Regions from separate parts of the Arminella tumorigenes genome, predicted to be linked through region 2. Evidence: riboswitches for the same ligand, from Rfam matches in the RefSeq annotation. Region 2 holds a riboswitch; each other region holds the start of a gene.
What was found. Region 2 has a riboswitch for thiamine pyrophosphate ahead of thiB (thiamine ABC transporter substrate binding subunit). Riboswitches for the same ligand answer to the same signal wherever they lie in the genome.
Positions count from the first base shown of each region.

Region 1: another riboswitch for thiamine pyrophosphate. It lies ahead of PR017_RS08780 (YkoF family thiamine/hydroxymethylpyrimidine-binding protein); the one in region 2 lies ahead of thiB (thiamine ABC transporter substrate binding subunit).
Region 3: another riboswitch for thiamine pyrophosphate. It lies ahead of thiC (phosphomethylpyrimidine synthase ThiC); the one in region 2 lies ahead of thiB (thiamine ABC transporter substrate binding subunit).

Region 1 is NZ_CP117255.1:1,774,076-1,776,335, forward strand. It holds gene PR017_RS08770 (NUDIX hydrolase) at 1-230, shown strand, start outside; gene xth (exodeoxyribonuclease III) at 214-984, opposite strand; TPP riboswitch at 1,139-1,252, shown strand; gene PR017_RS08780 (YkoF family thiamine/hydroxymethylpyrimidine-binding protein) at 1,247-1,855, shown strand; gene PR017_RS08785 (putative bifunctional diguanylate cyclase/phosphodiesterase) at 1,877-2,260, opposite strand, start outside.
Region 2 is NZ_CP117255.1:3,041,970-3,044,229, forward strand. It holds gene PR017_RS14915 (MDR family MFS transporter) at 1-641, shown strand, start outside; TPP riboswitch at 700-816, shown strand; gene thiB (thiamine ABC transporter substrate binding subunit) at 865-1,893, shown strand; gene thiP (thiamine/thiamine pyrophosphate ABC transporter permease ThiP) at 1,903-2,260, shown strand, end outside.
Region 3 is NZ_CP117256.1:126,245-128,504, forward strand. It holds gene thiC (phosphomethylpyrimidine synthase ThiC) at 1-1,419, opposite strand, end outside; TPP riboswitch at 1,514-1,625, opposite strand; gene PR017_RS18375 (GSU2403 family nucleotidyltransferase fold protein) at 1,592-2,044, opposite strand.

The DNA of each region.
Region 1 (2,260 bases), 1.3 Mb from region 2:
TCGCCTTTGCGGCTAATGCCGATATAGACGCGGACGCGATCGTCAGCAACAGTTTCGAAATGCAGTGGCCGCCCAAATCAGGACTGATGCAAAGCTTTCCAGAAGTCGACCGCGCCGCCTGGTTTGATATGGATCAGGCTGAGGTCAAGCTTCTCAGGGGGCAACGGCCGTTTCTCGAGGCATTCAAGTTGCTCATGGAACGCGCCGATACGACTAGTCCTCGAGCATGATCCACGCAGGTGCATGATCGCTGGCATGCTCCCAGCCGCGAACGTCCCTGTCTACGCCGGCATCCGAAAGCCGCTCTGCCAACGACGGACTGAGGAGGAAGTGGTCGATGCGCAAACCGGCATCGCGGGCATAGGCGTTGCGGAGATATTTCCAGAACGTATAGATCCGCTGATTGGGATGCATCCGCCGGAGCCCGTCCGCCCAGCCCTGATTGACGAGGTCCCCGAAGGCGCGGCGGACATCGGGATGAAACAGCGCATCGTCGATCCAGCGTTCCGGGTTATAAACGTCGAGTTCGTCCGGCATTACATTGAAATCGCCGGCAAGGACAACCGGGACGTCGAGTTCTAGAAGCTCTCTCGCGTAGTCTGCGAGGCGCTGAAACCATGCGAGCTTGTATTCGAACTTCGGGCCCGGCCGCGGATTGCCGTTTGGAAGATACAGGCAGCCGACCAAGAGACCGCCGATTGCGGCCTCGATGTAGCGGCTCTGTCCATCGGCATCACCGGGCAGCCCACGCCTCGTCTCCAGCGGCATAGCGTCTCGCGCCAGGATCGCTACGCCGTTCCAGCTTTTCTGGCCATGCCAGATCGCCCCGTAGCCTGCCCTCTCGATCTCCCTCGCCGGAAAGCGGTTGTCCGGCGCCTTCAGTTCCTGCAGACAGACGATGTCCGGCTTGAATTCGTCGAGCCAGCGCAGCAGGTTTTCAAGGCGGCCGTTGACACCGTTTACATTGTAGGTCGCGATTTTCATGTGATGGCATCCCGCCGCATTGCAAGTAACTCTCGCCTGGCCAACGGGTCAGGCGGCAAAAGGATGCATGCGATCTACCGTAAGCTTGCGGCTCGACCGCATTGGCCGACCCGGTAAAAATCTGCTTTCATCTTTTCCGGTCCATGCTATCAGAGGGGATCGACAGGGGTGCTCCGTATTGCCGGGGCTGAGACCGAAGCGTGCATGCTTCCAAACCCTAAAAGCTGATCTGGATAATACCAGCGGAGCGAGGCGGGCTAAAATGTTTTCAGGCGCACAAATATCACTGTATCCCATGACCGACGATTTCGTCGGCGTCATCCACGGCGCGCTCGGCGCCCTGGACCCCTATCGTGACCAGATGCGGGTTTCGACCGACGATCTCTCGACGCTGCTGGTCGGCTCGACGGACGTGTTATTTCCAGCGATGCGCGACCTGTTCGTGGCGGCAGCCGCATCGGGCAAGCATTGCGTTTTGCACGCTACGGTCTCTCGCGGATGCCCCGGCGAACCCGACGATCCGATCTGCACGCCGAGCAGCAGTATGGTCAGTGCCCTCCCGCTCGAAGAACGCAAGCAGGCGGCACTCGCGGCTGTTCGCGAAACGCCGATGACGGGTGAAACTGTCTCCGCACAATTCTCGCTCTATGTTCTCGGCATCGATCAACACATGGACGAGATCTACGGCTGTATCGACTTCCTGAAACAGTCCGGCGTCTTCCACAGTTCGAAGAACTTCTGCACCAAGCTGCGCGGCGAGGCCGGCGCCGTCTTTGCGACGATCAACGAGGCATTCTGCCGCTTTGGCCCGACCATGGGTCACGTCACGCTGGATATTACCGTTTCCGCCCACAGCCCCTCACCATCCTGATATCGGCTGGGGATCAATGCATCACAGCCGATGATCGATGCCAAGGTCCCGCACCGGTTTTGGCTTGGCGAACAGATAGCCCTGGACCTGCGTGCAGCCGATCTCCTGGAGAACGGCGAACTGCTCCTCCGTTTCCACGCCCTCTGCCGTGCTCGACATACCCAGCGTCTGTGCCAGAGCGGTGATAAGCCGAACGACGGACAGCGATTCCGAATGCAGGGTCAACTCGCGGATAAACGAGCGATCAATCTTGATCTTGTCGAAGGGGAAGCTTCGAAGATTGGACAGCGAGGAATAGCCGGTACCGAAATCATCCATCGCAATCGAAATGCCGAGTTTCTTCAGAGCCAGCAAAGTCGACGCCGTATGGGCGCCTGCGTCGAGCAGCACAGATTCTGTGATTTC
Region 2 (2,260 bases):
CCACTGGCCTTTCGCCCTCGGTTGCCGGCCTGTTGTTCATTCTCCTGACCGGCGGCATCGTCTGTGGCTCGCTTTCGGCCGGACGGCTGATCTCGGCCACCGGCCGCTACAAGCCCTTCGCAATAGGCAGCGCCGCCTGCAGCATGATTGCCTTTGCGGCCCTGTCGCAAGTCCATGCGGGCACTCCAGTCTTCGTCATTGGCGGACTGATGTTGCTGCACGGCATCGGCATCGGGCTTGCGCAGCAGGTTCCGGTCATCGGCATCCAGAATGCAGCCTCCAGCCGCGACATCGGAGCGGCCACTGGCGCCGTCACACTGTCGCGCATGGGCGGCGCCTCGATCGCCATCTCCATCTACGGCGCCATCATCGGCTCCCGACTGCTGCATGTCGGCCTGTCGATCCCCGGCATCAGCAATATCGAGGAAGTCACGCCGAAGATGATGGCGGCCTTGCCGGCTGCCACGCGCGAAGCCGTGGCCGAAGCCTACGCTGCCGCCTTCAACCCGCTGTTCCTGACGGCGGCGGGCATCTGCCTTGTCGGCCTGGTCACCGCACTTTGCCTTAAGAACGTCCAGCTACCGGGCGCAACCATTGCCAAGACCATCGACCCTGCGGCTGCGGCCCACGTCGCGGATTGATAAAGCTAGGGCTTCGCGCGGCCCCTTGCCATCCACCCCTCCCGCCGCTACATCTTTTCTCGCTCTAACGGGGTGCCTCATGTCCATCCGGACATCTGGCTGAGAGGCTTTCACCAGCCAACCCGCGGAACCTGATCCGGTTAACACCGGCGGAGGGATTAGACGCGCGAAATCAACAGCGCCTATTCTCCGTTTTAACGCGAACCAAGGAGGAGGCGCTTCGATGCCCACCCGATCTCTGACGACATTTATGGCTGGCCTTATTCTGGCGGCCGGCACGACACTTCTGACCGCTCATGCCAGCCAGGCGGCAGACAAGACACTGACAGTCTATACCTACGAGAGTTTCACCGCCGACTGGGGCCCCGGCCCCAAGGTCAAGGCGGCGTTCGAGAAGACCTGCGGCTGCACCGTCAACTATGTCGCCGTCACCGACGGCGTCGCACTCCTGTCGCGCCTGAAACTCGAGGGCAAGGACACCAAGGCGGACGTGGTTCTCGGTCTCGACACCAATCTCGTCGATGAAGCCAGGGATACTGGCCTGTTCGAGCCCGCCGACATCGACACGACGGCCGTGAAGCTGCCGGGTGACTTCAAGGACGACGTCTTCGTTCCCTACGATTACGGTCACTTCGCAGTGGTCTACGACACGCAGGTCATCAAGAACCCGCCGAAGAGCATGAAGGAACTGGTTGAGGGAGACCCGTCGCAGAAGATCGTCATCGAGGATCCGCGCACGTCTACACCGGGCCTTGGCCTGCTGCTTTGGGTCAAGTCGGTTTATGGCGCCAAATCCGCGGAAGCCTGGAAAAAGCTCAAGGGCCGCATCCTGACCGTCACCCCCGGCTGGTCAGAAGCCTATGACCTGTTCACCAAGGGCGAAGCGCCGATGGTGCTCTCCTACACGACGTCGCCAGCCTATCACATGATCGCCGACAAGACCGACCGCTACCAGGCGGCATCCTTCTCGGAAGGCCACTACATCCAGATCGAGGTAGCAGGCCTGACGAAAACCTCTGCCAACAAGGATCTGGCGCGCGACTTCCTGAAATTCATGATCACACCCGGTTTTCAGGACATCATCCCGACCAACAACTGGATGATGCCCGTCGCCGCCACCTCGGAGCCGCTGCCGGATGCTTTCGGCAAGCTCGTCGTACCTACCAAGACGTTCCTGATGAGCCCGGCCGAAGTCGACAAGAACCGCAAGGCCTGGATCGACGAATGGCTGGCCGCTACTAGCGGCAACTGATCGAGCGCTATGCTGACGACATCCGAGCGAGCAACGGCAGTGACCGGCGGGGCTATCAGCCTCGCCGGCATCCTGCTGTTTGTCGGCCTTGCTGTCGGCACGCTGCTCGCCGCCGGCATCGAGACGCAAGGCAACGCTCCCCTGCTCGATCCTTATATCCTGCGGGTCCTGCGCTTCACCTTGTTGCAGGCGACGCTCTCGACGGTGTTGTCGGTAACGCTTGCCATCCCCGTGGCGCGTGCCTTGGCCCGACAACGGAACTTTCCCGGCCGTCTCTGGCTGATCCGTCTCATGGCCGTGCCGATGGGGCTTCCGGTGCTGATCGGCGCCATGGGGCTTCTTGGCATCTGGGGCCGACAGGGCATCG
Region 3 (2,260 bases), on a different replicon from region 2:
CACGTAGCAGAGCATGGCGGTGCCGAACCAGCCAATCATCGCGGCCCCGATCGCCGACGTGATGTGGTCGTAGCCGGGAGCGACATCGGTGGTGAGCGGTCCAAGCGTGTAGAACGGGGCCTCGCCGCAGGTCTGCAACTGCTTGTCCATGTTCTCCTTGATCTTGTGCATCGGAACATGTCCCGGCCCTTCGATCATCACCTGACAATCCTTTGCCCATGCGATTTTCGTCAGTTCGCCCAACGTCTCAAGCTCCGCGAACTGGGCGGCATCGTTGGCATCGGCAATCGAACCCGGGCGCAGCCCATCCCCCAGCGAAAAGGTCACGTCATAGGCGCGGGCAATGTCGCAGATCTCGTCGAAGTGCTCGTAGAGAAAGCTTTCGCGGTGGTGGTGCAGGCACCACTTGGCCATGATCGACCCGCCGCGCGACACGATGCCGGTCACGCGGTTTACAGTCAGGTGGATATAGGCGAGACGGACGCCGGCATGGATGGTGAAATAATCGACGCCCTGTTCGGCCTGCTCGATGAGTGTGTCGCGATAGACCTCCCAGGAAAGATTCTCGGCAATGCCACCGACTTTTTCCAAAGCCTGATAGAGCGGCACGGTGCCGATCGGCGCCGGCGAATTGCGGATGATCCAGTCGCGGATATTGTGGATGTTGCGACCGGTCGACAGGTCCATCACCGTATCGGCGCCCCAGCGGATCGCCCAGACCATCTTCTCGACCTCCGCCTCCATGGACGAGGTGACGGCAGAGTTGCCGATATTGGCGTTGATCTTCACCAGAAAATTACGACCGATGATCATCGGCTCGCTTTCCGGATGGTTGATATTGGCCGGAATGACGGCGCGACCCTCGGCCACCTCGCGGCGCACAAATTCCGGCGTGACGAAATCCGGGATCTGAGCGCCAAAACTCTCGCCGTCCCGCACCGAGGTTTCACGGCCAGCCTGGCGTCCGAGATTTTCGCGGATGGCAATGAATTCCATCTCGGGCGTGCTGACGCCGGCGCGGGCATAGGCAAGCTGGGTGATAGCCCGCCCGGCAACGGCTTTCAGAGGTGCATGACGAACCGGAAATTCCGGCGTCAACCGCTCGCCGGTGGCAAAGCTGTTGTCCTCCGGTAAGACATGGCGTCCCTCATAGCGCTCGACATCGCCGCGCGACACAACCCAGCTTTCGCGCAGCCGCGAAAGGCCGCCGTTGATGGCAACGGTATGGTCCGGATCGGTATATGGACCGGAACTGTCGTAGACGATGACAGGCGGTTCCCCCGCAGTCGGATGCAAGGCGATCTCGCGCATCGGAACGCGAATGTGCGAGTATTGCTGGCCTTCGACATGGATTTTGCGGGAGGCTGGGAATGTGCCCGAGGTGACCATCGGGCTTTGGTTTTCAGCGGCAATATTCATCGTGAGGCTCCAAGTTTGCGTTTGGAGACCCAGTCCTAGAGCCGGAATGATGGAAGAACGCCGACACGGAATCCGGAATACGGATCTGTAACTGCAGCAGCGTTTTGCACCGTCCCTACGCCAGTATGAACTGGATCAGGTTCAACGGGTCACTGCGCGCGATAGCAGAATCTCAGCCCCTTGACGGGACACCCCTGGTGAATATGCAAAGCCTACGGGAGCTTTCTGAAGGGGTCAAGAGGCATCCGCCGTCGTATCCAAAGGTGTGAAGAGCTTGCCGCCTTGAAGGGATCTGAACTCTCAGCACTCCATTTGTCTTCGTCACGTCGATGATGAGGAAGTCGAGAATGCGCAATGGATCCGCGCTGGCGCCGCAAAGAACCGGCATCTTCGCCGGCTGGTCGATGTTATCATTCGAACCACGGTTCGATGTCAGGAATTGAACTCCGTAGCCGTTGGCATCCTGAAAGCCGGCGAGACTGCTGATCCCCATCGATGGGGAACCGGCCGGAAGCTGGCATCGACGCTCGCAGCAGTTCAAGGAAAGGAGGCAGGCTGTCTTCAACCTCCTCGCTGATGGCATGGTTCTAAGCAATGTCGCATCGCCGGTGAGGATCGAAGCCATGGGAAGGCGGACCCCCCAGCAGTCCTAAATAGCACTGCAAGGCCACCGTGCGAGAACAGTCCGGAGCCGAAGAGACCGCCCATCGCCCTGACAGTGCTGACAGTGCTTACAACCACGCGCCCGAAAGATCCTACTTGGCAATTGACAGAAGATGAAAAATCGGTTTCTCTAACCTGAGAAATCGTTTTTTCAATTGTTGAATGTGACAGGTTGGAA